One region of the Novosphingobium sp. 11B genome, then DNA from elsewhere that is predicted to be linked to it. Evidence: riboswitches for the same ligand, from Rfam matches in the RefSeq annotation. Region 1 holds a riboswitch; each other region holds the start of a gene.
The links. Region 1 has a riboswitch for cobalamin ahead of cobW (cobalamin biosynthesis protein CobW). Riboswitches for the same ligand answer to the same signal wherever they lie in the genome.

Region 1 (5,103 bases):
GGCGCGGGTCCATCCCGGCGGCGAGGTAGTATTCGTCCACCAGCGCCTCGAGGTGCTTGAGCGGCCCGTAGCTTTCCGCGCGCGTCAGCGGCGGCGTCAGGTGATCGATGATGACTGCACCGATGCGGCGCTTGGCCTGCGTGCCCTCGCCGGGGTCGTTGACGATGAAGGGGTAGAGCTGCGGCAGCGGCCCGGCGCAGATCTCGGGGAAGCATGTCGCAGAGAGCGAGATCGCCTTGCCGGGCAGCCATTCGAGATTGCCGTGCTTGCCCACATGCACCAGCGCTTGCGCGCCGAACCGCCGCCCCAGCCAGACGTGGAAGGCGAGGTAGGCGTGCGGCGGCGGCAGCGCCGGGTCGTGGTAGGTTTCCTTGGCGTCGATGTTGTACCCCCGCGCCGGTTGCACGGCGACGCAGACATTGCCGAAGCGGTGGACTGCCAGCCGGAACGCGCCGTCCTTCACGAAGGGATCGGCAGAGGGCGCACCCCAGCGCTCCAGCATCTTCTTGCGTGCGCTTTCGGGCACTCCGGCGAAGGCGGCTTCGTAGTCGGCCAGCGGCAGCGAAATCTCGCCGGGTCGATCCAGTGATGTGAGGTCGTTGGTCACCCCGCCGGTCATCAGCCGCATCAGCGCCTGCCCGTCCTCGGGCGCGCCGCCGGTATCGTATCCGGCGGCACGAAGGCTGGAGAGGATCGAGGCCGCGCTGGCGGGCGTGTCGAGGCCGACGCCATTGCCGATCCGCCCGTCGCGGTTGGGATAGTTGGCGAGCACCAGCGCCACCTTGCGCTGCGCGGGCACGGTACGGCGCAGGCTCGCCCAGTTGGCGGCGAGGTCTGCTACGAAGGCCACGCGATCGGGCGCGACGCGGGGGACGACGATGCCGCACTTCGTCACTTCGTCGAAGCGTTCGGCGGCCTTGAAGGCGACGGCGCGGGTGAACAGGCGGCCGTCGAGTTCGGGAAGCGCCACGTTCATCGCCAGATCGCGCGGGCCGAGGCCGCGTGCGGCGGCCTGCCAGTCCGCTTCCTCGACACCCGCGAAAGCGACCTGCAGGATCGGGCAGTCGGCGCGTTCGAGAACCCCGCCGACGCGCGGCTCGCCCGAGGACGAGGAGGCGAAGCTGGTGGCATTGACGATCACGTCGGGCGCGATCTCGGCCATCAGGCCGCCGAGCCAGTCGATGGCGAAAGGCTCTCGCAGCGCGCGGACATGGACGGCGGCGACGTTGAACCCGCGCATTTGCAATGCGGCGACCATCGCGTCCACGGCGTCGAGCGTGCCCGCGATCATCAGCGCGCGGTAGAATACCAGCAGCACGACAGGGGCGTCGGGGCGCCATGATGCGCGCAAGTCGGCCAAGCTCGGCCGATCCACGCCTTGCAGGTAGAGCCCGGCGTCGGCCACCGGCACCGGATCGTCCGGCTGGCCGCAGTCCGCGCCGATCAGCCTTGCGGCGGTGCGCAGGAACGACAGGGCATTGGCGCTGCCGCCCTGCCGCAGGTAGTCGCGGAGGTGCTCGACCGTCTCGGCGGGGAGGGTGGAGGCGACCGTCAGCGTCGGATCATCCTCACGCCCGTCGGCGATGGCGGCGAAGGCGATGCCCTTCTCGCGGGCGATCAGCGCGATTTCGTCGATGCCGTAGGGCCAGTAGCTCTTGCCGCCGAGCAGCACCACGCAGACGAATTTTGCGTGGGCGATCACCTTCTCGACGTAAAGGTCGACCGAATACGGGTGCCGCAACTGCAGCAGGTTGGCGAGGCGGACGCTCGGCGCGCCCTCCGGCAGCCCTGCCGCCGCTTTGGCGAAGCAGGCGAGTTCGCTGTCCGCCACCGTCAGGATGACGACGTCGCCCGGCGGCTGGTCGAGGTCGATCGCCTCCTCGCCGTTGGAGATCGTGCCCGGGGTGGCGGAAAGCAGGTGCATCAGGCGGCGCTCGCCGGGCTGACGGCAGTGCGAACCGCCCTGGATTGCTTCACCCGCTGCGCGGGTTCGCAATGACGGAGGAGGGGGGGAAGCCGCAGATCTTCGTTCAACGCCGGTTCGCCTCCCCACCGCTCGTCATTGCGAGCGCAGCGAAGCAATCCAGGGCGGTTTGCGCGGCTCTGGATTGCCGCGCTACGCTCGCAATGACGAAGGTTGGGGTACATGGTTGTGCTTACGCCGGGACCGAACCTAGCACACCCGCCAGCGCGGCTTCGATGGCCGCGCGGTCCAGCCCCTTCTGGCCGATAACCACCAGCTGCGTGCGGCGCGGTTCTTCGAGCTTCCACGCGCGGTCGAAGAAGTGCTGGATGCGCGGGCCGACGCCCTGCAGGACGAGGCGGCTGGGCTTGCCCGCCAGCGCGACCATGCCCTTCACGCGCAGCACGTCGTGCGCGGCGATCTGTTCCTTCAGGCCTACCAGCAGCGCGTCGAGATCGGCCACTTCGCCGCCGTTCAGGATGAAGGTGTCGAAGTCGTCATGGTCGTGATCGTCGGCCAGGCCGTCGATGTGCGACTTGCGGCTGTCGAGGTCGTCCTCGGCCGCCGCGACGATGCCGAGCAGCGCGGCGATATCCACCGCGCCGTGGTCCGCGCGCACGATCTTGACGCCGGGGCGCGTCTCGGCGGCGACGGTCTTCTCGACTTCGGCCAGCACGTCCGCATCAACGAGGTCGGTCTTGTTGAGCACCACCATGTCGGCGCAGCCCAGCTGTTCCTCGAACAGTTCCTCGAGCGGGCTGTCGTGGTCGAGGTTGGGATCGGCGGCGCGGGCGGCGGCGAGGGCTTCCTCGTCCGTGGCGAAGCGACCGGCGGCGACGGCATCGGCGTCGATCAGGGCGATCACGCCGTCCACCGTCGCGCGGGTGCGGATGTCAGGCCACTGGAAGGCCTTGACCAGTGGCTTGGGCAGCGCGAGGCCGGAGGTTTCGATGATGATGTGGTCGGGCGGCGTCTCGCGATCCAGCAGCTTCTGCATCGTCGGCAGGAAGTCGTCGGCCACGGTGCAGCAGATGCAGCCGTTGGCGAGTTCGAGGATGTCGTCCTCGGGGCAGGCTTCGTCGTTGCAGCCCTTGACCAGTTCGCTGTCGACGCCGACGTCGCCGAACTCGTTGATGACGAGGGCGAGGCGGCGGCCCTTTGCGTTCTGCAGAAGGTGGCGGATCAGCGTGGTCTTGCCGGCGCCGAGGAAGCCGGTGATGACGGTGGTGGGTACTTTGCTCAAGGCTCTCAACTCCCGCGCCGGCGACTTCTCGCGGCGGGGCGTACCGGCGCTTTCGCGCCGGCGCGGGGCAGGGGCGACGGACAGGCGCGAAGACGCCCGGCGACCTGCTCCGCCGCGGCCCCGGGCCGCATGCGTGTCGTCGCTCAGACGGTGAACCGTGCCGCGGCCATCCCCTGGACCAAGGCAAGAGCGACCAGACGCCGGCAGGTCTCCTGGCTCGCGGGTCACAGCTTGATGCACGGCCTTCCCGAAGCCTCGCATGTCGCAGCGTCCGGCCTCAGTGGCTGCCCGTCCCGCTGGGGACAGGCGATGTGCATCGCGCTCGCCGCTTACAGTTGCAGGGACAGCTGCGGATTCGAACGGCGAACCGTTCCCACCGCCTTCCCTTTTAAGCCCCTTGCGGGGCACCGGCGCGATCTTGTTCCCGGCGGATACCGGGAGGCAGGGGTGGGCGCAAGTGTTGGTTTCAGCGTGCCGGAAGGATGCGGGCGCGGCATTCTCCGAAACCGATGGAAACGAAGCCGTCAGCGGCGGCGGTGGCGGTGATGGAGATTTCGTCGCCGTCCTCCAGGAACGTGCGGGTCTCGCCACTGGCCAAGGTGAGGGGCGACTTGTCGCCCTGCGACAATTCCATGAGGCTGCCGAAACCCTCTCGCTCGGGAGCGGAAATCGTGCCGGTGCCGAGCAGGTCGCCGGGCGTCAGGTTGCAGCCGTTGGATGCATGGTGCGCGACCATCTGGTTCACCGTCCAGTACATGTTGGTCGCCGGGCCGTGGCTGAGGCGATGGGGCGGAAGCCCGGCCTTGCGCATGGCCTGCGTGGTCAGGTGGACCTGCAGCATGACGCCCAGCGCGCCGTGGGCCTGATCATCCGCGTCAGACAGATAGGGCAGGGGCTGCGGGTCGCCTTCCGGTCGGGGCGGCTGGGCCGCGCGGAAGGGCGCGAGGGCTTCGGGCGTGACGACCCATGGCGAAATCGTCGAGTGGAAGTTCTTCGACAGGAACGGGCCGAGCGGCTGGTATTCCCACCCCTGCACATCGCGCGCGGACCAGTCGTTGAGCAGGCAAAAACCGGCGATATGCTGCGCAGCATCGGTGATCGGAACAGGCTCGCCGAGGTCGTTGCCGCGGCCGATCCAGACGCCCATTTCCAGTTCGTAGTCGAGCCTTGCAGTCGGCGCGAAGATCGGCGCATCGGCCTCGGGCGGTTTGCGCTGGCCGGTGGGGCGCACGACCGGAACACCCGAGGGACGGATCGAGGACGCGCGGCCGTGATAGCCGATCGGCACGTGCTTGTAGTTGGGCAGCAGCGGGTTGTCCGGGCGGAACTGGCGGCCGATGTTGTTGGCGTGATGGATACCGACATAGAAGTCGGTGTAGTCGCCGATGCGCGTCGGCAGGTGCAGCATGCAGGCTTCGACCGGGTGCAGCATGGGCTCGATGACCGGCCGCCTGGCTTCGTCGCAGAGCAGGTCGGAGAGGGCATGGCGCAGGGCGCGGCGGTCTTGCGCGGGAATGGCCAGCAGGCGGGCCATGTCCGCATTGCTGCAGATTTCGGCGAGGTTTGCGGGGACGAGGCCTGCTGCGGCCAGTGCCCGGATGTCCAGGACCTGGTTGCCGATTGCCACGCCGATCCGCGTCGGTGTCTCTTCTGAGGTTGAGAACACACCGAAGGGCAGGTTCTGGACCGGGAAGTCGCGGTGGCCGTCGGCGCTGTCGACCCAGCTTTTGCGAGCGGGGTCATGGGTTTCGTCGATGGTCCACCAGTTCACAGGTCGCTCTCCATATTCTCTCGTTGTCCCGGACTTGATCCGGGACCGCTGGCCTTGAACAGTCCACCTTTCGATGAGCGCAGACCAGCAAGGTCGCATCTAAAGACCGCCAGCGGTCCCGGATCA
Region 2 (8,721 bases), on a different contig from region 1:
TCAGGGGCGTACAGCGCGGCAGGCACTTCTTCACGATCCTCGGCCGCAATCCGCTGGCGATCTACCTGTTTTCCGAACTCTTCGTGATCACCCTGAACCTCGTGCGAATTCCCGGCTACGGCGGGCTCTACGACTGGATCGGCATTGCCCTCTTCCAGTCCATCGTCCCCGGAGCAATCGGTTCGCTGCTATGCGCTCTGGCCTACACCATGGTCTGCTGGGCCGTTGGCTGGGCGCTCGACCGCAAGGGGCTGATCCTCAGGGCCTGAGCGCCGCCAGATCGCGCGCTACCCGCCTGAGCGCGGGCAGGTAGCGCGAGTGCAGGTCCGCCATCGACACCCGGTCCGCCTGCGTGCCGATGTTGACGGCGGCGATCACGCGGCCGTCGACGATCACCGGCACCGCCACCGATCGCAGCCCGCGCTCCAGTTCCTGATCCATGATCGCGTAGCCCTCCTGCGCGACGTGATCGAGGATTTCCAGCAATGCCAGGGGTTCCGTTACCGTGCGGTCGGTGCGCGCCGTCAGTTCGGTACGCCGCAGGTACGCCTGCTGTGCGGCCCGGTCGAGACCTGCCAGCATCACCCGCCCCATCGAGGTGCAGTAAAGCGGCAGGCGGCTGCCCACCCGCAGCGCGATCGACATAATCCGCGACACTTCCGCGCGCGCGACGTAGTAGACCTCGTCCTCCTCGATCACACCGAGCGAGCAGGATTCGTGAAGGTCGTCGCGCAACTGGTCGAGCAGGGGCTGCGCCCGCATCGCCAGACTGCTTGACGAAAGGTACGCGAAACCGAGCGCCAGCACCTTGGGCCGCAGCGCGTAGAGCGTCCCGTCCTGCACCGCGTAGCCGAGCCTGACGAGCGTATGCAGGCAGCGCTTCACCGCCGGACGACTCAGCCCCGTCAAGCGCGCCGCCTGCGCGATCGTCATCGGCCGTTCGCTGTCCGCAAAACACCGCAGAACCGCCAGTCCGCGCGCCAGCGAGGTCATGAACTCGGGATCGCCTTTCGCGTCCAACTGCCCGAAATCCTGCATGTGTTCACCTGAATAACCGATTACCGGACAATATCACGTTTACCGGTTGACGCAATCCACCCGCAGGCAGACACGCAGGATCAACGTTCAACATAAAGCCTTTGGAGAGTCGGATGATCGACAAGGCCATCGACGGCGCAGTTGCGGCCGTTGCGGATATTCATGACGGCGCATCGGTGATGATCGGCGGTTTCGGCACCGCGGGCATGCCCGACGAACTGATCGACGCGCTGATCGCGCGCGGCGTGGGCGACCTCACCATCATCAACAACAACGCGGGCAACGGCGAGCACGGCGTCGCCGCGCTGATCCGCGAGGGGCGGGTGCGCAAGATCGTCTGCTCGTTCCCGCGCCAGTCGGATTCGCACCATTTCGACGCCGCCTACCGCGCCGGAACGATCGAACTGGAACTGGTTCCGCAAGGCAATCTGGCCGCGCGCATCCAGGCTGCGGGCTCCGGCCTCGGCGCGATCTTCACGCCGACCGGCTACGGCACGCTGCTGGCCGAAGGCAAGGAAGTGCGCGAGATCGACGGCAGGCACTACGTGCTCGAATACCCGATCCAGGCCGACTTCGCGCTGATCAAGGCGCACAAGGGCGACCGCTGGGGCAACCTCCTGTTCCGCAAGACCGCGCGCAATTTCGGGCCGATCATGGCGATGGCGGCGAAGACCACCATCGCGCAGGTTTCGCAGATCGTGCCGCTGGGTGACATCGACCCCGAAGTGGTGGTGACGCCGGGCATCTTCGTGCAGCGCGTCGTCACCATCGCGCCCGCCGTAATCGCCGTAGCGGCTTGAAAGGAGAGGATAATATGAACCGCCTCAACCGTGACCAGATGGCCGCCCGCGTCGCCCGCGACATTCCCGAAGGTGCCTACGTCAACCTCGGCATCGGCCTGCCCACCAAGGTCGCCAACTACCTCCCTGCGGAGCGCGAAATCTTCCTGCAGAGCGAGAACGGCCTGCTCGGAATGGGGCCTGCGCCCGCTCCGGGAGAGGAAGACTGGGAGCTGATTAATGCCGGAAAACAGGCAGTTACTCTGCTTACCGGCGGCTGCTACTTCCACCATGCGGACAGCTTCGCGATGATGCGCGGCGGGCATCTGGACATCTGCGTGCTCGGCGCTTTCCAGGTTTCCGTGCACGGCGACCTCGCCAACTGGCACACCGGCGAGCCCGATGCGATCCCGGCGGTCGGCGGGGCGATGGACCTTGCCATCGGCGCCAAGCAAACCTTTGTGATGATGGAACTTCTGACCAAGCAGGGCGAGAGCAAGCTGGTCGAGAACTGCACCTATCCGCTGACCGGCCTCGGCTGCGTGTCGCGGGTCTACACCGACCTTGCGGTGTTCGACCTCGGCCCTTCCGGCGCGAGCGTGGTGGAGATGGTCGAGGGCCTCGAAATCGAGGAACTGCGCCGGATCACCGGCCTCGATCTGGCCTTCGCCAAAGATGCCGAGCCCGTCTGAGCAGGCGGCACCCAACGATACCATAACGGCACCTAACATACCCCCAAGGGGGGCAAAGGACTATCCCGACATGACCGAAGCCTTCATCTGCGACGCCGTACGCACGCCCATCGGTCGCTACGGCGGCGGCCTCTCGAAAGTGCGCGCCGACGACCTCGGCGCCGTGCCGATGCGCGCGCTGATCGCGCGCAACCCCTCGCTCGACCCGGCCGCCATCGAGGAGGTCTTCTATGGCTGCGCCAACCAGTCGGGCGAAGACAACCGCAACGTCGCGCGCATGAGCCTGCTGCTGGCGGGCCTGCCGCACACCGTCCCCGGCGTCACTCTCAACCGCCTGTGCGCATCGGGCCTCGAAGCGGTCGGCACGGCGGCGCGGGCGATCCGTAACGACGAGATGGCGCTCGCCATCGCGGGCGGCGTCGAGAACATGACGCGCGCGCCCTTCGTCATGGGCAAGTCCGACGGTGCCTTCGGCCGCGCGCAGAAGCTGGAAGACACGACGATGGGCTGGCGCTTCATCAACCCGGCGCTCGATGCGCTCTACGGCACCGAGACGATGCCGCGCACCGGCGAAAACGTTGCCGAGGACTTCGGCATCAGCCGCGCCGATCAAGACGCCTTCGCCCTGCGCAGCCAGCAGCGCGCCGCCGCGGCGCAGGCGAGCGGCTTCTTCGCGGAGGAAATCGTCCCCGTCACCGTGCCGGGGAAGAAGCGCGGCGAGACGCTGGAGGTGTCGATCGACGAACATCCCCGCGCCGACACCACGATCGAGACGCTGGCCAAGCTGAAGCCCTTGTTCGGTCCCGAAGGCACCGTCACGGCAGGCAATGCGTCCGGCATCAACGACGGCGCGGCGGCGATGTTCGTCGCCAGCGAGGCGGCGGCCAGGGCACATGGGCTGACGCCGCGCGCGCGTATCCTCGGCATGGCGTCCGTCGGCGTCGAGCCGCGCGTCATGGGGATCGGCCCCCTGCCTGCGACGCTTAAGCTGATGGAGCGGCTTGGCCTGACCATCGGCGACTTCGACGCGATCGAGTTGAACGAGGCCTTCGCCAGCCAGGGCCTTGCAGTCATGCGCGGGCTTGGCCTGCCCGACGATGCGCCGCACGTGAACCCCAACGGCGGCGCCATCGCACTGGGTCATCCGCTGGGCATGTCGGGCGCGCGCATCGCCATGAGCCTCGTGCACCAGCTGGAGAAGACCGGCGGCAGGCGCGGCCTCGCAACGCTGTGCATCGGTGTCGGCATGGGACTGGCGCTGGCGGTCGAGAGGGTCTGACGCCGCTCGGCCGGGCCGCCCGCGTATCCTCGATGATCGCCCGGGCGGCCTGCCTGTCCCTTGACCGATGTGGACAGGCGATGCAGCCATAGCCGCGGAGGCGGATCGCTTACGCCGGACGCCTCCGATCGCCGCACGCTGCCGGCGGTGCGAAGGACCTGCCGATGCCGCTGATCGCCGATGCCGAGTTTTCGAAGCTCAACATTCCGCTGCTGCGCCATTTCCCGGAACTGGTGCAATCCCTCGGCGGCGATGTCGGCGAACTGCTGCCACTGGTCGGAATGGCGGCAAAGGACTTTCGCGACGACGCTGCGGAGCTGACTTATCCGCAGGCGATCCGGTTACTGGCGCTTGCCGCAGATCGCCTGAACTGCCCCGATTTCGGAATGCGGCTGGCGTTGCGGCAACGCGGCGGCGCGATTTTCGGGCCGCTGGGCAATACCATGCGCAATTCGAAGACATTCGGGGACGCCCTGCGCTTCGCCAGTGCTCATACGAACGCTCACAGCCGCGCCGCGCGTGTGTGGCTGCGACCCGAGCCTGAAGAGGGCACCATCTTTGCCGGGCACGAACTGCTTCTCGAAACCAGCCGCGACCGTATTCAGGCCATCGAACAGATTCTGCTGGTCGGCCATCTCGAGGCGATGGAGATGACCGGCGACTATGCCCGCGCGCGCATTATCCATTTTCGGCATGAACCCGTGTCGCGACCGGCTGAATATCGCCGCTACTTCGGCTGCGACGTGCACTTCGGCGAGCCCGCAGACGGGATCACGTTCTCCGACCGGGATCTTGCCACTCCGGTGCTCACCCAGAACGCGCAGGTCCGCAGCGATCTGGTCGCCTACATCGAGAGGACTTTCCCGAAGCAGCGTCCACCCGTGGACGCCGAAGTGCGCGGGCTGATCCTGCGCAAGCTGACCCGGGACGACTGCGGCAGTGCCGAAATCGCCCGCACCCTCGCCATTCATCACCGGACCCTTCGTCGGCGACTGAAGCAGGAGGGCACCAGCTTCCAGGCGGTCAAGGACGATGTCCGCCGCGATCTGGCGCTGTACTACCTGCAGCAGACCGGTATCGATTTCCGCGGCATTTCCGAGAAGCTGGGGTTCGCGGAACAGGCAGTATTCTCCCGCAGCTGCAGGCGCTGGTTCGGCCAGTCGCCCACGCAGTTGCGCGGCCTACGCGCATCCGTCTCCAACATATCACCGTCATTACCGTGAAGTGGGAACCCATCTCCTGACGGCGCCTGTTGCACGATCGTCAGATGGGTCCCCGCCTTCGCGGGGATGACGAAGCAGGGTCAGGTGACGATGCCTTCACCCGTATCGATCACGCCCGCACCGCGATCCCGTACTGCTCGATATAGTCGCGGAAGTGCTCGCGGACGCCTTCGCGGCTGAGGCCGAATTCGGCCAGGTCATATTCGTGCTTGCCGTGCTTGCCCTTGGGGTTTGCAACCAGGTAGGCTTCCATGGCTGCGCGGGCCTGCGGCGTGAAAGGCTCGTCGAACCTTTCGTAGATGCCCTGCGCCGTGGCGAGCGGGTCGCGCACCAGATCGCGATACTGCACGTCGAAGATCGCATCGTGCCCGTGCTTCGCACGAAAGGCGTTCGACCGCGCGATCATCAGGTCGAACGTCTCCAACAGATTCTCTCCGATGGCCCGAAGATCGACCTGATCGCTGTACATCCGCCGCACTTCCTTGACGAGGCTGCAGGCCGAGCCCAGCACTTCGACCGGATCGCGGTGCGTCATGACCAGTTGCGCGTCGGGAAACTCGGCCGTCAGGGCATCGAGGAACAACGGGTGCCAGGGGTTCTTGAGCGTCCAGCGCCCCGGGGCATTGGCCTGAAGCAGCTGCAGCAGCCGCTTTTCGTAGCGGAAGGCGGGCGCGTAGTCGGCCTCGTCCAGGAACCAGCGGTGGTAGCCCGGAATGTCCGCCTGGGAATCGTAGAGCTGCGCGCAGAACGACGGCGCCATGGCGAACTGGCACTCGGTCGGGCTGTCGGCCTCCTCGTAATGGATCGCGGCGATCTGCGGCGCGTACTTCAGCCCCTGCAGCGTTCGCGTCTGGCAGGCATCGTGACGGGGACCGGCGTGAAGTTCCTGCACCAGCGGCGGCGGCACCGAATCGAACGCTTCCCAGCGCAGGAACGCGCGGCGCGCCGGGTCGGCTTCCAGCAGGTTGATCGCCAGCGTGGTGCCGGTACGCGGAAGGCCGAAGACGAACAGCGGCTTCTCGACCGGGCGCTCCAGAAGTTCGGGATGGCGCGCCAGCCAGTCTTCCACCCGCATCCGGTTCGCCATCGCGGCGACCAGTGCATCGACCGATCGCGCCATCCCGGCTTCGGTGAATCTGGCCTCGTCCTCGTAGGACTTCAGCAACACGCCAAGCCCTTCGAGGATCGCGGGATCGCCGAAGTCGCTCAATCCGGTCCGTTCGCTTGCCGCTGCGACGATGTCCTGCGCCTGCATGTCTTCTGCCTCATCCCGTGCCGCGTCATCGCGCGGCGTTCGGAAGGGATCATGAAGACATGGGGCACACTTTAGAAGCTACCCGCCGATCACCTTGGCGATATCGGGCGATCAGACCGAAAGGATCAGGGAATCATCGCTGCGCGGGGGCGTACCGTCGTACGAGGGCAGAGGCTCGAAGTGCTCGTTCAGCAGTTCCATCGACGAGAGGCCCGCTAGCTTGAACTGGCCGAGACCCGGCTCCTCGTCGCTGCGGCGTGCCTTCGCGGGGTTCATGGCACTGACGACAAGATCGCCGTGCCTTTCGAACAGCATGTGCGGGGCAAGCGTGATCGTGTTGCCGTTGTAGCGCGCCGTCACGAACTTTCGCGTGGCTATGGCTTCCATCAGGGTGAGTCGTGGATCAGTCATCGGCACCGCAAATTGCACGGGTTGCCCAAAATGAAAAGCAAGGTTGCAACCGAAAACTCGCAGGACGGGCTTACGGAAGGCCCCACGCGAACGGCTTGCAAATCGTGCGCGCAGCGAATAATCCCCCGCCCGTCCCTCCGAAAAGGGGGACACGATCGCGTTGGTGCCTTCCGAAAGGGGCTTAAAAGGGAACGCGGTGAGAGGGGCTACCCCTCGAAGCCGAGGCTGTCCCTGCAACTGTAAGCGGTGAGCGCGATGCATATCGCGGCAGGCCAATGTGCCCTGCCGCACCCACTGGGCCGGACGCTAACTCCTGCGAGGCCTGGGAAGGCCGTGCATCGCGCGACGACCCGTGAGCCAGGAGACCTGCCAGCGTCCGGTCGCTCTTGCCTTGGTCCAGGGGATGGCCGCGGCACGGTGTACTCCGTCTGAGCGACGAACTTGCGGCCAGGCCGCAACGGCGGGTTTCGCCGGTCGCTCGTTCGCGCCCGGATTCCGCCGCTGCACCCGCGCGGGGGACACCCCTCTCGCGGGAACCTGTCCGTTCGACTGGGAAACGCAACGGGGGTTACAACATGAATACGAGATCGCTTCTTTCCGGCCTGATCGCTTCGGGCGCGTCATTCTGCGTGCTTGGCATGTCCGCGAGTTCGGCGCAGGCGCAGGAAGCCGCCGAGACGGCGCCGGAGAATGCCAATAACACGGATGCGGGCAACATCGTCGTCACCGCGCGCAAGGCGGGTGTCCTGCAACTCGGCCAGCAGGCCGACGCCTCCAGCCGCCTCGGCCTCACGCCGATGCAGACGCCGGCCAGCGTCGACGTCATCACCAGGGAGATGATCCGCAGCTTGGGCGACCGCACCGTGGTTGCCGCAGCCGCGCGCGCACCGGGGCTCATCAACAACAGCTCGGCCTTCGGTTACTCGCTGAGTTCGCGCGGGTTCACCGGCTACACCTCGGTGATGCAGCTCTACGACGGGATGCGCGTCTACACGACGACCACGCAGACCTTCCCCGCCGACCCGTGGATGGCCGAGCGGATCGAGGTCCTGCGCGGTGCGGCCTCGGTCCTCTATGGAGAGGGCGGCATCGGCGGCGCGATCAACGTCGTGCGCAAGAAGCCCAATACCGAGCAGGTCGAAGGCGAGGTCCGTCTCAGCGGCGGTTCATTCGATACTTATGCGGCGGCGGGCGGGATCGGCGGGCCGATCGGAGACAGGCTCTCGTACCGCGTCGATCTCAGCTACACCCGTTCGGACGGGTGGATGGAGCGCGGGCAATCGCGCAGTCTTGCGCTTTCGGCGGCACTGCGCTGGCAGGCGCGCGACGACCTCGTGCTGACGCTGACGCACGACCGCGCCGACCTCGACCCGACGATCTGGTACGGCACCCCGCTGCGCGACGGCAAGCTGGTGCGCGAAATCCGCAAGAAGAACTACAACATCGCCGACCGCTCGCTGCGTTTCGACGATGCCTGGACCCAGGCCAAGGCCGAATGGACACCGGCCGAGGGGGTGACGATCACCAACGTCGCCTACTATCTCACCGGCTTCAAGCACTGGCGCAATGCCGAGGGCTATGCCTGGTCCGGCGACCAGATCCGCCGCTCGAGCTATCTGGAGATTGTCTACAAGACGAAACAGTGGGGCGACCGCTTCAACGCGGTGTTCGATCATACACTGCTTGGCATGGACCACCGCCTGAGCCTGGGCGGCGAGTACAACACCGGCTCGCTGCTGCGCACCGACAGTTCGCCCAACAGCCGCTTCGACCTCGTCGATCCTTGCGACTATACGCCGGGCACGTTCCTCGACGGCACATTCGGCACCCGCTACAAGTACAAGACCGATGTGCAGCAATGGGCGCTGTTCGGCGAAAGCCGGCTCTCGCTGTCCGACCGGCTCTCACTGGTGACGGGGCTGCGCTATGACCGTCCGAAGACCGAGCGGCACGATGCCCTCGATCCGGCGGCGGACTACACCGCCCGCTATCCGAGCACCAGCTGGCGCACGGGGCTGGTCTACAACCCCAGCGACACGATCTC
Region 3 (8,721 bases), on a different contig from region 1:
CGGTCGGCGGCGTCACGGCGCTGGCGATGGCGGGGCTCCACATGTCGGTGTCCGCAGCGGTCGGCTTCATCGCCGTGGCGGGCATATCGGTGCAGAACGGTGTCGTCATGCTGGAGCACATCACGCACCGCTACGAGAACGGCGATGCCTATCGCGTGGCCGTGCTTGAAGGCGCCATCGACCGCCTGCGGCCGATCCTTATGACGGCGCTGATGGCCGGTTTGGGCCTGCTGCCGGCGGCGCTCTCCACCGGCATCGGTTCCGAAACGCAGCGACCATTCGCCTGCGTGATCGTGGGCGGCATCATCTCCGCCACCGCATTCATGCTCCTGCTGCTGCCGATGTCCCTGCTCTGGCTTTCCGGAGAAGAGAAGAGGCAGGAGAAGCATGCAGATATTTGATCTTCAGTCTTCGCTTGGCCCTCGCTGCACTAGCAACTGCCGATGGCCTACATCTGTATGGCGGAACTCGATCGCTGGACCCCCGAAAAGGGTCGAGTACGGCGCTCCCCAATCCCGACCAGTCGCGCACGATCCCGGCATATCAACGCTGAGCGACCACGATCAGCGCGGTTGAAGGGATCGGCAATACGGAGCGTTCGCCCGCCATCTGCCTGACCTCGGTAATAACTTCTGCCTTTTCCCCATCATTGAGGCTCGTCCAGTCGGGCGACATGCCGAACAATGTATCGGGATCGTCGAGTGCCCCGACGTCGAGCTCATAATCATGCGTCACTGGCTCGATCCGGGGATCGCGATAGCCCGCAAGGATCATTTCGCGAGCGAAGTTCCCCGGATCGCTGAGGACGCCGACGGCTTCCGGCATTGCCATGCCATCACGGCCGGGGAAGAGCTTTCGACGGATATCTCCGAGCAGAAGAAAGGTCGCCGCACCGCGTTGTTGCCAGGTTGCCACGATGCCGTGGCCGCCAGGGCGCGTAACGCGGGCCATTTCGGCCAACCCCTTGCGCCAGTCGGGAAACATGATGACCCCGAAGATCGAGAAGACGGCGTCGAACCCTCCGTCTGGGAGCGCAAGGTTTTGCCCATCCATTGTCTTGGCCTCGACATTGGGGTGACCGGTGGCGGCGATACGAGCGACCATGCCTGGAGAAAAGTCTGTTGCCAGCGCCTTCGCGCCTGTTCGCGCGGCAGCCAGTGCCAAAGCACCGGTGCCTGCGGCTATGTCCAGCACGTGGCTGTCGGCCCCGAGGGATATTCTGGCAACCGCCGCCTCGGCATAGCGAGCAGTGAAGGGGTGCGCAGTCTTCTCATAGTGCCGAGCGGCAGCATCCCAGTGATCAGGGTTCTCGAACTCTCGCATTTCGCACACTCCACGAATCATGTAACATAATAAGTATCGTGAAACATGATGCTTGCCAATCCGGCTGGAATGCGAAGAATCGAAATATGCGTAATGACAGTCGCCTTTCGCGAATGCTCCACGTGCTGCTCCATATGGCGCGGCATGAGGGGGCAATGACGTCCGAAACTATCGCAGAGATGCTGGGAACCAATCCCGTTGTCGTCCGACGCACGATGGCTGGTCTGCGCGAGGCAGGGTATGTGCGCTCGGAAAAAGGGCATGGTGGCGGTTGGGCTATCGCGGCAGATTTGGAGACCGTGTCGCTCCTCGACGTACATCGAGCGGTAGGAGGACCACGCATCTTTGCTATCGGCAGCGAGCATTCCAATCCTGATTGCGCGGTTGAGGCGGCTGTCAACGAGGCGCTGGCGGATGCGCTTTCAGAGGCGGAGGCTTTGCTGGTCGCCCGGCTGGGTGCTGTGAAGCTCGCTGACCTGGGCCGAACCTTTGATGCGCGCAGCGCTTCCGAGATGGCGAGTGCACATTCAGCCTGATCGGCCTTTCTTCCAACCCTGCATGCGCCGCCAGTTGCAAGACAGGCCTCAATGTCGCTTATGGTCTCGCTCGTCGCTTCCTGCGGTACGGTGTAGATGTACACGAAGCGTAGAACGCATCCCCGGATCATGGCCCGGATAAGCGGCAACCGACGCCCTGTCCCGTCGAATGACGGGACAGGGCGTGGCTGGTGATCAGAACGTGTAGCGTGCGCCGATCTTGAACGTGCGTGGTTCGATCACGCGGCTGAGACGTCCCTCGACCGGGCCATCGGTGTCGAACGCCGGGATGTAGGACTCGTAGTAGTACGCGATGTCCTTGTCGTGGCTGTCGAAGATGTTCAGCACTTCGCCGTAGATCTCGATCTTGCGGCCCTTCCATGCGGCGCGGGCGTTTACGATCGTGCTGCCTTTGTCGCGCAGCGAGTTGTCCTCGATCAGCGGGTAGGGGCCGAGATGCCGGACGCGCACGCTCGCCTCCCACGGATCGAGCACGATCGCCGCGCCGGCGGAGACCGCGTTCTCGACCGCGTTGGGAATGCGATCTCCGTTGTCGTAGCGCGAGTGGCTGGCGACATAGCTGCCGTCGAGCGCCAGCCACGGCAGCGGGCGCCAGAACCCGACCACCTCGTAGCCATGACGCTTGCTGGCGCCGGTCGGCTCCACCGCGTTGGAATCGCCGACGAAGCGCAGTTCGCTGCCCACGTCGAGCCACCAGTACGTCGCGGTCAATGAGACGGTGCCCAGTTGCAGGCGCCCGCCAAGTTCCTTGCCAGTGCCGCGCACCAGAACGGGCACGGGCGATTCCACGTTCACCGCACCGCGCACGTCGTTGGAATGGAAGCCGCGGCCCCAGTTGGCATAGACTTCGAACTGCGGGACGATCTCGTAGGCTGCCGATACCTTGGGTGAGACGATCGAATCGTGTCCGCTGCCGGCTCCCAGTTCGGTCGCCATGGCGTCGCGCGCGCGGACGGCGTAGTGGTAGTAGTCGCCTCGCAGGCCTCCGGTTAGCCTGAGGCCGGGCAACGGCTTCCAGGTCGCTTCGCCATAGAGCGCGCCGGACAGTTCCTCGACGTGATATCGACCCAGCGAGGACAAAAAGGCGCGGGTTTCGGTGCGATCCACCCCGACGTTGCCGATGTGATCGTAGCGGTTTTCAGTGCCCATGCTCAGTTGCAGCGTCGAGCCCACAGCCCATTGCTTGCGCGCGGTGATACCCACGACCCAGCGCTTGTCGAACTGGTCGATCTGCGCGCTGGTGCCGTCCGGATCGGCATAAGTTGGGTTCGAATACATGTTCCAGTCGTAGTACTGGGCATAGACATTAGCGCTCCAGTTCGGCTGTCGCACCGCGACGTTGCCGACGAAGCGCGTTGTGCGGCCACGCGCCGAAGGATCGGGCGAGCAGAATTCGTCAGGGCACAGCGCGCTGCCGATGATCCGTTCGGGGATCTGCTCGGTCGGCCGCCAGGTGGCGTGGTAGGCGTGGAGCGAGGCTTCGACGGTGCCTTCGCCGGCGGGCGCGGTGTACTTCGCGAAGCCGGAGTAATGCCGAAGGTGTTCCGCCTGCTGCCAAGGCCCATCATAGCGCTTTGCCTGCCCCACCAGCGTGAGACTGCCACCCGCCACATCCTTGATGGTGCCACCGGCGGCCAGCCGCCCCGACTTGTACGATCCACCCTCTACCGAGATCCACGGGCGGTCGAACCCATCGATGGTCGTCATGTAGGCCGCGCCGGCCAGTGCGAAGTCGCCGCCATCTGCGCGGTACGGCCCCTTGCGGAAATCTTCGCGGGCGACGATCTCGGGGATCAGGCCGTTGAGATCGAGATAGCCTTGGCCATGCCCGTGGCTGCGCAGGTTCATCTGCACGCCATCTATATAAGTCGTGAAGTCGGTGCCGTGATCGAGGTTGAAGCCGCGCAGGAAGTACTGGTTGGCCTTGCCGCTGCCCGAATGCTGCGCCGCTACCATGCCGGGCACCGCCTCAAGCAGTTCGGCGACCCGCAGAAGCGGACGGACCAGCAGGTCGGAACCGCCGACGCTGCCCTCGCTGGCGGCATGGGCGGTGCCGATCTTGGCCTCGCCGCGTCCGAACACCACGATTTCGCCGGAACCGCCATCCGCGCCGCCGGCGGGTGCCTCTTCGGCGCAGGCGGGCATCGTCGCCAGCGCCATTGCGGTACCTGCCACGATGCGCACCAGCGCAGCGCTTTTCATCAAATTCATCATCATTCCCCCCGACGCCTGCGACTGGGTGGGAGGCTTGCCGCCATCAAGACGGTCGACGCGCGCCGGCGGTCGGACGCCGCGGGCGACCGTCTGCGCGAACCGATGCGGCCTCCACCGCTGGTTCGTCGCTCGAACGGAATGATTCCGGGCCTTGGCCACCCCCTGGACCACGGCATGAGCGACCAGACGCAGGCAGGTCTCCTGGCTCACGGGTCAATGCGACGATGCAAGGCCTTCCCAGGCCTCGCATGTTGCAGCGTCCGGCCCAGTGACTGGCGGCAGGAACCTTTGCCCCACCGCACATATGCATCGCGCTCACCGCTTACAGTTGCAGGGACAGCCTCGGATTCGAAGGGCATGCCTTCTCACCGTGTTCCCTTTTAAGCCTCTTTCGAGGCACCAGCGCGATCTTGTCTGCACCAATGAAGGGCAGATATGGCGCGCTATCTCAAACGGTTTCACGGCACAAGCCTGTCTGTATGGCGTCCAGGTACGGCCTGTATCCTGAACTCCCGACTAGCGATGCCAGGGCTGACGGGCCGCTCCGGGGAGCAAAATTTGCTTCCGAGCGCCTGGCAAGGGTCGGCGACGGCCGGATCGATTGTCGAATTGCGTGAAATTTCGGTCATCGCTGTGCTAAAGTCGCCTCCGTGCCATGCATCGCAGTCGATCGCAGAACTCTGGTCGCCAAGACGTCGTTGCGCTGCTATCGCCTTTCATCCTGCACCCTGAAACGGGTTCTGCGGCCTTGCGTGCTACGTTCACTCGCGAGGATAGGTTTCTCGGACTTAGCTTAAGGTACTTAAAAGATGACATTCGACAGGGGAAATCGCGGCCAAGGTCGCGACCGGTTCGGCGGCGGCGATGATCGTTGGGGCGGCGGCAACGATCGCTTTGGCGGTGGTGACCGCTTCGGTGGCGGCCAGCGTGGCGGCTTCGGCGGATCGCGAGGCGGCGGTTTTGGCGGTGGCGGTGGCGGTTCGCGCGGCGGCCCGGGCCAGGTTGTCGGTCAGGGCCGTGGGACGGTCAAGTTCTTCAACCCCGACAAGGGTTTCGGCTTCATCCAGCTTGAAGGCGGCGGCGACGATGCATTCGTGCACATCAGCGCCGTGCAGTCCGCCGGCCTCGAAACGCTGGCGGAAGGTCAGCAGCTGGAATTCCAGCTGGTCGAGCGAGGCGGCAAGATTTCCGCTTCCGAACTGACCATCGTGGGCGAGGTCATCGTTGCCGAACGTCGCGAGCGAAGTGCCGCACCTGTTCAGAATCAGTCCACTGGCGAGAAGGCCACCGGCACCGTCAAGTTCTTCAATAGCATGAAGGGCTTCGGCTTCATCGTCCGCGATGACGGCCAGCCCGATGCGTTCGTGCATATCAGCGCCGTCGAGCGCTCCGGTCTGCATGGCCTTTCGGAAGGCGATCAACTCGAATTCGAAATCGAGATCGATCGCCGGGGCAAGGCGTCGGCCGTGAATCTGGTCCAGCGCTGACTGATCTGGCCATGGCTGCCGCAGGAGGTCATGGCCTCATCTCGGGCTTTCCTCGATCGCATCGCGATCGGCGACGGACATCGAGCGGCTTATGTCGAAGGCCTTGATCAAAGCTGCCTTCGACAGGCCGACTGCGGGACGAGGGACGTGTTTCCTTGATTCGAACGTGCAGCATGCGGGCGGACCAGCTTGCTCCTGGAACCGATGTCCGGCCGCATTGCTTGAACCTTAGACCTGAAGTGGTTCATCCCTGCCTGTAGGCCGCCCTTCACCGGCATCATCAGGCTGATGATCTGAGAACCTAGCCTTGTCCTGGCGTCACCATCGTCATGAAAAGGCCAATAACGACAACGGATTGCATGACTAACGACGATCGCAGCGGCGACAACGACTCTCCTCTTCTCGACCTGGACAAGGGTTCGGTCCAGCGGTTCATCGCGCGCGCCAAAAGCCAGGGCGTCATCACGGTCAAGGAGTTGAATGCCGCGCTGCCGCAGGACCAGATGACCACCGATCAGATCGAGGACATCATGGCCGCGATCTCGGAAATGGGCGTCAAGATCGTCGAGAACGACGATGATGACGATGAGGACGGTGAGCAGGAAGACGGCGTGGAAGCCGTCGATGGCGGCGATGACGATTCCGGTTCGGATACCGGGTTCGACGAAGGCAATTCCCGGCGCCGTCCCGGCGAGACCCGCAAGGCGGACACGCTCGCGCGTTCCGACGACCCGGTCCGCATGTACCTGCAGGAGATGGGCGCCGCCGAGATGCTCAGCCGCGAGGGCGAGGCTGCCATCGCCAAGCGCATCGAAGCCGGCCGCGACATGATGATCATGGGGCTTTGCGAAAGCCCCATGACCTTCCACGCGATCATCGGCTGGTCCGAAGCGCTCAACAACGGCGACATGCAGCTTCGCGAGATTCTCGATCTCGACGCGATGCTCTCCAAGGAGCCGCAGCCCGAAAATCTGGCCGAAAACGGTGAGGGCGATGGCGACGGCGAGATTTCCGCTGCCACCGCCGGGCCTTCCTTCAAGGACGATGACGATTCCGGCGAGGACAACTCGGAGGAAATCGACGAGGACGGCAACCCGATCCCCAAGCGTCAGGTCGAGGACGATGAAGAGGACAACACCCTCTCCCTCGGTCAGATGGAAGCCGCGCTTACGCCGGAGGCGCTGGAGAAGTTCGCGCTTATCACCGAACTGTTCCGCACCTTCGAGCGCCTGCAGAGCGATCGGCTCGACGCGCTGGCGCTGGGCATCGATTTCCCGGTCGCCAAGGAAGACCAGTACCTGCAACTGCGCGAGGATCTCACCGCGCAGGTGGAATCGGTGCAGTTCCATGCGGCCAAGATCGAGTATCTGGTCGACAACCTCTACACCTTCAACCGTCGCCTGACGACGCTGGGCGGGCAGATGCTGCGTCTGGCCGAGCGTCACAAGGTGAAGCGCGCCGATTTCCTCGAAGCCTATACGGGCCGCGAACTGGACGACGCCTGGGTCGCAGAAGTGGCCGGGAAGGACAAGAAGTGGGCTGCCTTCGCAGAAAACGAGGCTGAACCTGCCGAGCGCATCCGTCTGGAAGTCTCGGACATCGCCACTGCCACCGGCATGGCGCTCCCCGAGTTCCGCCGCATCGTGAACATGGTCCAGAAGGCGGAGCGTGAAGCGCGCATCGCCAAGAAGGAAATGGTCGAGGCGAACCTGCGTCTGGTGATCTCGATCGCCAAGAAGTACACCAACCGCGGTCTGCAGTTCCTGGATCTCATCCAGGAAGGCAACATCGGGCTGATGAAGGCGGTCGACAAGTTCCAGTACCGCCGCGGCTACAAGTTCTCGACGTACGCGACCTGGTGGATAAGGCAGGCGATCACGCGTTCGATCGCGGATCAGGCTCGCACGATCCGCATCCCGGTCCACATGATCGAGACGATCAACAAGCTGGTGCGCACCAGCCGTCAGTTCCTCCATGACCAGGGCCGTGAGCCCACGCCCGAGGAAATGGCCGAGAAACTGTCGATGCCGCTCGAAAAGGTGAAGCGGGTTCTGAAGATCGCGAAGGAGCCTATCTCGCTCGAAACGCCGATCGGCGATGAGGAAGACAGCAGCCTTGGCAACTTCATCCAGGACGAGAACGCCGTAATCCCGGTGGACGCGGCGATTCAGGCCAACCTGAAGGAAATGATAACTCGCACGCTGGCATCGCTGACCCCGCGTGAGGAGCGTGTGCTGCGCATGCGCTTTGGCATCGGGATGCCAACGGACCATACCCTGGAGGAGGTCGGACAGCAGTTTTCGGTGACTCGCGAGCGTATCCGACAGATCGAGGCCAAGGCGCTGCGCAAGCTCAAGCATCCGAGCCGTTCACGCATCATGCGAGCGTTCCTCGACTAAGCACAGGCCGTTCAACATCACAGGCACGCGGCCGATACGGACGCAGGGCGATCCCCCCGTCCGTGTCGGTTGGCATCGTTCGTGGTTCAGATCAGGCGAAGCGTACGCGGTTGCCGTCGCGGCGGAAGTCGTCCTTGCGAATCACGCTTGTCGTGTAGTCGCGCGACAGGACGGTGCTGACCGCGACGAAGTTGGCTGTGCCGGTCTTACGGCCGAACTGCATGCGGACGTAGCCCTGATGCATGTTGTCGGTCCATACCACCTCAGGCATGTGATCGGCGTAGGCCTTATCGAGCTTGGGCGACATGTCCTCGCCAAAGCCGCTGTCCATGAAATCGCCCGGGGAGGAAATGCCCGCCGTACCGAACTCGATGCCCGTGGGGCGTCCCTGTGCATCGGCCAGGTCGTTGGTCCAGAAGCTGTGGCTGTCACCCGAGAGGAACACCAGATCGCCCGCACCTGCGCGGCGCGACAGGGCATAGAACTGCTCGCGGGCCCAAGGGTAACCGCCCCAGGCGTCGGTGTAGTCGGGCAGGTTCCAGCGGCCGCGCCACGCCAGCGAGACATGCGGGTCGGCTGCCAGCTTCGCCAGTTCCTCCTTCGTCTTCGCAGCGGCGAGTTTGGGGAACGGGTCGGGCAGCACGCCCAGCTTCGCAAGGTCGGGCACGTTGAGGCGGCCGATCACCATCGGACAGCCGATCACGCGCCAGGGCTGTCCGTCCTTCACCGAACGGGCGAGAG
Region 4 (8,721 bases), on a different contig from region 1:
GAAGGAGGCGGGATCGGCGAAACGGGTCATGTGCAGACGTAGCCTTCCGGGGGCGTGCGGGTGATGAAGTGGCCCTTCACGCCTTGCGGCCATTCCTTGAAGGGGACGCGGCCGTGCTCGCTTTCGGCGTGGCGCGCGGCATATTCGAGGATGGCGCGGGCGGCGTCTTCGTCCGGCGTGAAGTCGCCCAGCACGTAGCCGACTTTGCCCGGTGCGCGGATGTGGACGGTGCAGTGGCGGCTGCAGGCGAAGAGGCAGGGCATGGCCTGGATCTGCACGCCCTGCAGTTCGGGGTCGGCGGCCTGAACGCTGCGCATCGCCGCTTCGAGCAGGGCGCCGCCCCGCTGGCCGGTCTCGTCCTCGCGGGCGTCGGCGGTGTGGCGGCAGGTGTTGCAGACGACCACCGAAGGGCCGGGAGGTACGGGGGTCAGCATGGGGGTGTCACCTTGGTATTGGTGGTGAGGCCCACCCCGCTGTGGTTGAAAAACTGTCCGTCATCCCCGCGAAGGCGGGGACCCATCTGATGCCGTCGCAAGAGGCGAAGTCCGGAGATGGGTTCCCGCCTTCGCGGGAATGACGACGATACAATCACAGGCGGTCGCGTTCCGGCCGGCAGGTCCTCCCCTCCCGCTTGCGGGAGGGGCTGGGGGTGGGCCTTTTCGGGTTGGGCCTTCCTTGTCATCAGAACCGGCTGCGCACGCCGACGTAGACCGTCCGTCCCAGTGCGGAATAACCCGCCGCCGTCTGGTAGTCCTTGTCGGTCAGGTTCTCGACGCGGCCTTGCAGCATCAGGTTCTCCTTGATCCGCACTTGCGCGCGAAAGTCGATCAGCCAGTAGTCGTCCAGCTTCGCGGTGCCGGTGGCGGCGTTGAAGGTCTCGCCCGAGTAGCGCGCCGCGACGCTGGCGCGAAGCCCTTGCGGCAGGTCGATGCCCGCTTCGGCATTGGCCATGTGGCGCGGTACGCGCTGCAGCTGGCGGCCGTAGGTGGACGAACCCTCGGTGCGGTCCTCGGCGCGGGTCCAGCTGTAGTTGCCCTCGGCAAACAGCACGCCCAGCTTCGCCGACGCGGCGAGTTCCAGGCCGCTGGCCTTGGCCGTCTTGACGTTGGCGTAGTAGCCGAAGCGCGTGGTCGTGGTGCCGGGGATGTAGCACGCGGCGGGCAGCGTTCCACTGGTCGGGCAGTAGGCGAAGTCGATCAGGTTGTCGGTGTCGCGCTGGAACCAGGTTGCGGAGAGGCGCAGGGCCTCGCCGAAGTTCTGCTCGGCGCCCACTTCCCAGCCCTTCGCCTTCTGCGGGGCGAGGTCGGCGGTGCCGTAGGCGCTGTACATCTGGTAGAGCGAGGGGGCTTTGAAACCCTCGTCATAGCTGGCGCGCAGCACCGTGGCGCCTCCGTTGGGGGTATAGGCCGCGCCCGCGCTCCACACGGTCTGCCCGCCGAAGCGCGACTGGTGATCGTAGCGCGCGCCGCCGTCGAGGGTGAGGCCCTTGACCGGGCTCACGCGCAGTTCGGCGTAAAGGCTGTCCATGTCCACCGAGTAGGGCGTCAGCGTATAGGGCGTGGCGGAGTTCGTCGGCGAGGCGGTGGTCATCCGCTGCTCCTCGCGCTCGGCGCCGAACACGGCCTGGATCGCGTCGCTGAAGGTGTAGGTGCCCTGGTACTCGTAGCGGCGCAGGCGGCCGTGCGCGTCGAAGGTGATCGCGCGGATCGAGCGGGTGGGGTCGAAGTTCTCCCGGTCGGTGACGTTCTGCAGCACCGCGACGCGGTTGACCAGCTTGCCGTCCAGCAGCGCGAAGTTGAGGCCCGCGTAGCCGGACCATTCCTTCGTGGTGCCATAAGCGAGGGTGTCGCCTGAAGTGCCGTCGAAATCGTTCTTCCCGTCGGCCCAGTAGCCGCGCAGGTCGAGGCTGACGCCGGGGGCGACGCGCACCGTGACGGTGCCGCTGGCGGCGCTGCGCTGGAAACCGTCGGCCTCGGTCCCGTTCGCGCGGGCGGAGATACCGTCGGTGGTGAAACGCGAGGCGGAGAGGCGCCAGTCGATGAGGTCCGAGGTGCCGCCCACGCCCGCGCGGGCGGAGACGGTGTCATGGGTTCCCGCCTCAACGGCGAAGCTGCCTTCGAGCCGCTCGGTCGGGCGGCGGGTGCGCACGTTGACGACACCGCCGGTCGCGTCGCTGCCCCACAGGATCGACTGCGGCCCGCGCAGGATCTCGATCCGGTCGACGTCGTCGAGCAGCAGGTTGGAGAAGCCGTAGCCGCCCGCCGTCGCCGAGGGGTCGGACAGGCGCATGCCGTCGATCACCATGACGGTCTCGCCCGCATCGGCGCCGCGGATGCGCAGCGAGGTGGTGGTGCCGTAGCCGCCGTTGCGCGACATCGAGACGCCGGGGGTGCGCAGCAGGGCATCGGTCAGGGCGATGGGTTGCAGGGCGACGATCGCGGGCTCGCCCAGCACGGTCACGGTGGCGGAGACGCGCTCGATCGCGACGGGGGTGCGAAGCGCGCCGACGACGATGTTGTCATCTTGCCGAGTGTCGCCGTCGGTATCGCCAGGTGCCGTTGTGGTATCGTTGGGTGCCGCTGTGTCGGCGAATGCCGGAGAGGCCGAAGCGAGCAGTGCGATAGCGGCGGTGGTAATGATAAGATATTGTTTCACTTGTATTCCTTCATGCGAACGGCGGTGCTCCGTCGGCCGGTGAAGGATATTGGGACAGTGGGCGCGGACAGGCAGCGCAACACCTCCCGCAAGCCCCCTCAGGCCGCCGGAACGATGGCTGTCGTTGCGCGAGGAATGCACTTCCCCCGTTCGTCCGGCACACCCTGTCCGGTCGAAGAACGACGGCGACGGGCAGGTCTCCTGGCTCACGGGTCATCGCCGATTTCGGCCGCCTTCTCAGGGGCTTGCGCCCCCAATGGCATGTGGCAGAACGGCTCTCCGCTTACAGTTGCAGGGGCAGCCCGGGTATCTCACCCGCGTTCCCTTTCAATCCCCTCGCGGGGAACCTGTCGCGGCGCGGCAAGTATCGTGCGCCGGGGCGCCGCGCAAGAGGCCAATGCTTGCGCCGACCTGCCGGAAACCATAGGTGCGGGATCGATGGACACTCCGCGCCAAGACGATGCCCCCGCCTGCCCGGCGTACCTGGTAAGCGCCCCGTCCTCGGGTCAGGGCAAGACGCTCGTGACTGCGGCATTGGCCCGAAGGCACCGCAATGCGGGCAGAAAAGTGCACGTTTTCAAGGTTGGACCGGACTTCCTCGACCCCATGGTGCTCGAAGTCGCGAGCGGCGCGCCGGTCCATCAGCTCGACCTGTTCATGTGCGGCGAGGCGCAGTGCCGCGCCCTCCTGCACGAAGCGGCGCGCGAGGCCGACCTGATCCTCGTCGAAGGCGCGATGGGCCTGTTCGACGGTGACCCCAGCGCCGCCGACCTCGCCGAACGCTTCGGCTTTCCGGTGCTGGCGGTGGTCGATGGATCGGCGATGGCGCAGACGTTCGGCGCCCTGGTCCACGGCCTCGCGACCTACCGGCCGGGGCTGGAGGTCCATGCGGTGATCGCCAACCGCGTCGGCAGCGCGCGGCACGCGGAATTGCTGGAGCAGGGCGTGCCTGCGTCGGTGAAGTGGCTGGGCACTTTCCCGCGCGAGGCCGGAGTGACGCTGCCCGAGCGGCACCTCGGGCTGGTGCAGGCAGCCGAGGTCGCGGATCTCGACGCGCGACTGGATCGGGCGGCTAGCCTGCTGCCTGATGCCGTGCTGGACCTGCCGCCGCCGGTGAGCTTCCCGGCGCCCGAGGTCCCGGAGGAAAGCCCCAATCTGGGGGGTTTGCGCATCGCCATCGCGCGGGACGAGGCTTTCGCCTTCATCTACCACGCCAACTTGCGATGGCTGGAACGGGCAGGCGCGCAGCTCGCCTTCTTCTCACCGCTTCATGACGCGCGATTGCCCGATTGCGAGGCGATCTGGCTCCCCGGAGGTTATCCGGAACTGCATCTGCAGACGCTTGCCGCGAATGCGCCGATGCTGGAAGCGATCCGGGCGCATCATGCGGCGGACAGGCCGATTCTCGCCGAGTGCGGGGGCATGCTCTACGCCTGTGCATCGCTGACGGACGTAGAGGGGTATCGGGCCGATCTGCTCGGATTGCTGGAGGGGCACGCCGCGATGCAGCGGCGTTTCGCCGCCCTCGGCATGCAGCACATCGCGCTGCCGGGAGGGACCTTGCGCGGGCACACGTTCCATTATTCACGGCTGGAAACCGGGCTCGTACCGGAGGCTCGCGCCAGCACGCCGGACGGGCGGGACGGGGAAGCGCTCTATCGCGTCGGCTCGCTCACCGCGAGCTACATGCACGCATACTTCCCGTCCGCTCCCGAAGCGGCGGCGCGGTTTTTCGTTCAGGCTTCGACCAGCGACTGACCTTTGGGGAAGTCGGGGTCCTTGCGCGGATCTTCGCTGGCCTCGACGATGCCGGGTTCGGGCACTCGGAAGACCTTCGCCGCGTCCGCCTTGTCGCCGAGGTTCTCGCTCGAAGACAGGCTGATAAGCCAGGGCGAGAGGAACAGGCCGACGATGATCGGCGAGAGCCAGATCGCCGTCGTCATGTCGAGGAACGCCGTCGCCGTCAGGCCCGCGCCGAGCAGCAGATGCTCACGCAAGTCGGGCAGGACTTCGCGCACGGTGATGCGGCGGGCATCGCGGGTCTGGGTGTTCCAGCCCGCCGAGATGCCCAGCAGCAGCCCGAGCAGCGCCTTGGTCTGTGTCATCATGGTGATCGGTGCGAGCAGCATCGCCAGTACCGTCTCCAGCAGGACCGAGCGCACGGCCGCGAAGCCGCCGCCGAAGCTGCGGCGCCGCTCGCCGTCGGCCAGGACCCAGATCAGCCCCATGATCTTGGGGCCGAACAGCAGCATCACCGTCAGCGCCAGCACGCTTGGCGGGGCGAGGGTGACGAAGCCGCCATCGCCATGCGTCGCGACCTGGCCGATCATCGTCAGGATCAGCAGCAGCCAGCCCGGCGAGGTGAGGTAGGCCGATGCGCCGATCAGCAGGTGCAGGCGGCTCGCCCAGTGCAGGCCCGAGGCGCCGAGGAGTTGGAGGTGCTGCAGGTTGCCCTGCATCCAGCGGCGGTCGCGGATCGCCATGTCGATGATCGTTGGCGGGAATTCCTCGTAGGAACCGCCGATCATGACCATGTGGACGGCCCAGCCACGGCGGCGCAGCAGGGCGGATTCAAGCATGTCGTGGCTGAGGATATGGCCGCCGAAGGGCGCCTTGCCGGGAAGCTCGGGAAGACCGCAGGCCTCGGCGAAGGCGCGGGTGCGCACGATCGCGTTATGGCCCCAGAAGTTGGCCTCCGAGCCCGACCACCACAGCAGTCCGGCGCTCGCGATCGGGCCGTAGGCCTCGCTCGCGAACTGCATCCAGCGCTGGAACAGGGTTCGCGCGTTGGTGATCATTGGCACCGTCTGGAGCAGGCCGATCGAGGGGCGCTCCTCCATGATCGAGGCCATGCCCACGATCGTCTCGCCGCTCATCATCGAGTCGGCGTCGAGGATCAGCATGTTCTCGTAGGCGCCGCCGAAACGCTTGACCCATTCGGCGATATTGCCGGGCTTGCGCGCGATGTTCTTCTCGCGGCGGCGGTAGTAGATCTTGATCGGCGCGTGGTCGGCCAGTTCGTGCCAGGCGGCTTCCTCGCGCTTGCCGTGGAAGGGGTTGGAATCGCTGAGGACGAAGAAGTCGATCCACGGCGCGCCGCCGGCTTCGGCGATCGAGTAGGCCATGGCGCGCACGCGGGCGAAGACTTCCTCGACGCCCTCGTTGTAGACCGGCATCAGCACGGCGGTCTTGTGGCGCAGGCTGGAAGCCGGGCTGGGCAGCGCGGTGAAGCCGGGATGCTCGCCGGTGATGAGCTTGAGGAAGCCCATCGTCGCGGTGACGAAGCCGAACGAGATCCAGCAGAACAGCGGCACGAAGAACACCAGCAGCAGCGCTTCGACCCAGTCGAGCCCGTCGCGCGAGAGTTCCATGCGCACCGTGCTCGATGCGGCGAGGCCGATGGCGGCGGTGAGCGCGAGCAGCAGCAGGCGCTTGACCAGCATCCCGTGCGGCGCGGTTTTCACCTCGCGTGCGCCGGGCGGATTGCCCCACAAGTTCTGGATCGGCATCGCCATGGGCGATTCGGCCGGAAGCATCGGCGAATGGTTCATCGGCGTCGCACTCACGTTTCAATGGCCTTGATAACGGTCTCACTGAGCGCGGAGTTGCCGCGCTTGAGGAAAAGACGGAACTGGGGCTGGGTCAGGGCGGCGGATCGCACGTCGATCATCGCCCTCCAGCGCCCGTCCGAGCGCGCCACCGGATAGGCGACGGAGGAGACCACCGCAGCCTTGGGCAGGTCGGTATCGGGCGTGACGCCGCTGGTCCGGTCGAGGCCCGCCAGCGCGGGACCGGAGAAGTCGAACACGAACTTGCGCACGCCTTCCAGCGGCGGCGAACCCGGACTGCCGCCGGGGCCTTCGAAGACATCGACGCAGCGTGAGCCGCCATCGATGGTCGGGTCCTTGGACGTCCAGGTCAGTCGATAGGCGAAATCGCGGCGCTGCCCGGCCTTCGCCGGACGGTCCGCACGCCAGAACAGCGCGATATTGTCGAGCGTCTCACTGTTCGTCGGCATTTCGTAGAGGCCGACCGCGCCCGCGCCCCAGTCTCCCTTGGGCTCGACCCAGAGCGAGGGGCGACGGTCGTAGAATACGCCGTCGTCCTGATAGTGATCGAAAGCCTGATCACGCTGGAGCAGGCCGAAGCCCTTTGGCGAATCCGAACGCAGCGCATGAAGCCGCGCCACCGCGGGATTTTCCAGCGGCCGCCAGACCCGCTCGCCATTGCCCGACCAGATCGCGAGGCCGTCCGAATCGTGGATTTCCGGCCGCCAGTCGCCGCGCGCGCGGGCGGGGCTCGACTGATCGTACCAGAACATGCTCGAAGCAGCGCCGAGGCCCAGTTGCTTGACGTCCTTGCGCAGGAACAGCGCCGCAGTGACGTCCTGCGTCACCCCGTTCGCCGTCTTGCGGCAATCGAAGGCGTAGGCCCCGGCAAGGCTCGGCCCGTCGAGCAGGGCATGGATGCGCACGCTGTCGGCGCCGGTCTGCTCGATCCAGAAGCGGGTGAAGTCGGGAAACTCCTCGCCGGTGGCAAGGCCGGTGTCGATGGCGATGGCGCGCGCCGAGAGGCCATACTGGTCGCGGTCGCCGGAGGAGCGGAAATAGCTCGCGCCCTGAAATGCCAGCCAGTCGCTGCGGCCGGTCGCGTCCATGACGCGGAAGCCCACGGCGTCGGTGTTGTGACCGCCGACGTACAGATCGCTGGTATCGACGATCGCGCGCGCCTGCCCGCCCTCGACCACCGCGATCGTCACTGGTTTGGGCGCGGTGCCGCGCACGGCGGGGAACAGCCGCACGTTGCCCGCGACCATCGGCGCATCGCCGTAAGTCAGCTTCCCGGCCGCATCGTAGTCGGCGGCGGCGCGCGTGGATTCGGCGATCGGCGCATAAGGCTTGCGGGCGAGATCGCGGGCCTGTGCCACCAGGCGATCCCACGAAAACGGCTCGGGCGTACCGAGACGCCCGCCCGTCGCGGCCTTCACCCCGTCAGGCAGGGCGCTTGCCGCTGCGAGCGCCGCCATCAGCCCCATGGCCGTGCGGCGCGACATCTGCGCGTCGTCGTTCAGAATGCTGCTTACCCTTGTTGCCTCGGATTTTCCGTCGAATGCCCATACGCACGGACGCGGCAATTGTTGCAGGAGGAACCTTTCATCCGCCTGACTGGCCGCCTCCGGCCGTCGCGTCCCGCCAACCGATGATCGCGCGATCGCCGGGTTTGAGGTCGTTCGCGAAGACTTCGGTGCGCTTCCCGTCGCTGGCGCCGACGGTGACGTAGACCCGGCGCGGCTCGCCCCCGTCGAGCACGAAGATGCGCTCGCGCCGCTGCGGACCGCGCGCGCCCGGCTCGAATTCCAGCGCGGCATTGGGGACCAGCAGCACGTTCTGCCGCTCGGGCAGTTCGATCTCGACGGTGGCCTTCATGCCGGGACGGACTTGCGGGCCGGGCTTTTCGATCGTGAAGACGGCGAGCGGGGGCGTGGTCTGCGGCGGCGGAGATACGCGCATCAGCGTCAGCGTTGCCGACTGCGGCGCGTCGGGCAGGGTATCGAGCCGGATATTCGCGAGCGTTCCCGCCTTGATCGGCTCTGCCCTGTGGGTGTCGAGCGGCACCTCGATCGTCAGCGGGGCGATGCCCTGCGCGATCGTGAAGAGCGGCTGGTGATCGCCGATCATCTGCCCTGGTTGCGCATGGCGCATGGTCAGTATGCCCGAGAACGGAGCGCGCACTTCGGCTCCGGCCTTGCGCGTCTCGTCTTCCTTGAACTGGATCTGCGCGGCCTTCACTTCGGCGCGCGCCGCCTCTACGCCAAGGTCCGCGCGGCGGGCATCGGCACGGGCACGCTCGATCTCGTTAAGCGAGGGCGCGCGGCCGCCCGAACGACGCCATACGCTCTCGAACCGGGCAAGGCGCGATCCGGTATCCTGCGCGGTGACTTGCGCCGCTTCAAGGGCGGCCTGCGCCGCAGTCAGGCGCGAGCGGCCGACTTCCACCGCGCCCTTGATCTCACCCGCGTCGATCATGGCGAGCAGTTCGCCCTGTTCGACCGCGCCGTCGCTCTTG

Region 2: another riboswitch for cobalamin. It lies ahead of ACYPYD_RS05885 (TonB-dependent receptor); the one in region 1 lies ahead of cobW (cobalamin biosynthesis protein CobW).
Region 3: another riboswitch for cobalamin. It lies ahead of ACYPYD_RS23165 (TonB-dependent receptor); the one in region 1 lies ahead of cobW (cobalamin biosynthesis protein CobW).
Region 4: another riboswitch for cobalamin. It lies ahead of ACYPYD_RS13275 (TonB-dependent receptor); the one in region 1 lies ahead of cobW (cobalamin biosynthesis protein CobW).

The regions. Positions count from the first base shown of each region.
Region 1 is NZ_BAAILP010000056.1:419-5,521, forward strand. Features, by position in the region: partial or broken gene cobN (cobaltochelatase subunit CobN) at 1-1,924, opposite strand, end outside; gene cobW (cobalamin biosynthesis protein CobW) at 2,157-3,206, opposite strand; cobalamin riboswitch at 3,392-3,633, opposite strand; gene fahA (fumarylacetoacetase) at 3,673-4,977, opposite strand.
Region 2 is NZ_BAAILP010000064.1:37,328-46,048, forward strand. Features, by position in the region: gene ACYPYD_RS05845 (acyltransferase family protein) at 1-269, shown strand, start outside; gene ACYPYD_RS05850 (IclR family transcriptional regulator domain-containing protein) at 259-993, opposite strand; gene ACYPYD_RS05855 (3-oxoacid CoA-transferase subunit A) at 1,152-1,838, shown strand; gene ACYPYD_RS05860 (3-oxoacid CoA-transferase subunit B) at 1,853-2,509, shown strand; gene pcaF (3-oxoadipyl-CoA thiolase) at 2,580-3,788, shown strand; gene ACYPYD_RS05870 (AraC family transcriptional regulator) at 3,953-5,011, shown strand; gene ACYPYD_RS05875 (sulfotransferase family protein) at 5,121-6,266, opposite strand; gene ACYPYD_RS05880 (hypothetical protein) at 6,378-6,677, opposite strand; cobalamin riboswitch at 6,824-7,065, shown strand; gene ACYPYD_RS05885 (TonB-dependent receptor) at 7,253-8,721, shown strand, end outside.
Region 3 is NZ_BAAILP010000272.1:20,339-29,059, forward strand. Features, by position in the region: gene ACYPYD_RS23150 (efflux RND transporter permease subunit) at 1-401, shown strand, start outside; gene ACYPYD_RS23155 (class I SAM-dependent methyltransferase) at 544-1,323, opposite strand; gene ACYPYD_RS23160 (Rrf2 family transcriptional regulator) at 1,410-1,859, shown strand; gene ACYPYD_RS23165 (TonB-dependent receptor) at 2,055-4,097, opposite strand; cobalamin riboswitch at 4,269-4,513, opposite strand; gene ACYPYD_RS23170 (cold-shock protein) at 4,904-5,581, shown strand; gene rpoD (RNA polymerase sigma factor RpoD) at 5,941-7,980, shown strand; gene ACYPYD_RS23180 (alkaline phosphatase D family protein) at 8,072-8,721, opposite strand, start outside.
Region 4 is NZ_BAAILP010000143.1:1,670-10,390, forward strand. Features, by position in the region: gene cobT (nicotinate-nucleotide--dimethylbenzimidazole phosphoribosyltransferase) at 1-30, opposite strand, end outside; gene ACYPYD_RS13270 (DUF1636 domain-containing protein) at 27-434, opposite strand; gene ACYPYD_RS13275 (TonB-dependent receptor) at 682-2,655, opposite strand; cobalamin riboswitch at 2,830-3,021, opposite strand; gene ACYPYD_RS13280 (cobyrinate a,c-diamide synthase) at 3,094-4,413, shown strand; gene mdoH (glucans biosynthesis glucosyltransferase MdoH) at 4,392-6,206, opposite strand; gene ACYPYD_RS13290 (OpgD/OpgG family glucan biosynthesis protein) at 6,218-7,708, opposite strand; gene ACYPYD_RS13295 (efflux RND transporter periplasmic adaptor subunit) at 7,809-8,721, opposite strand, start outside.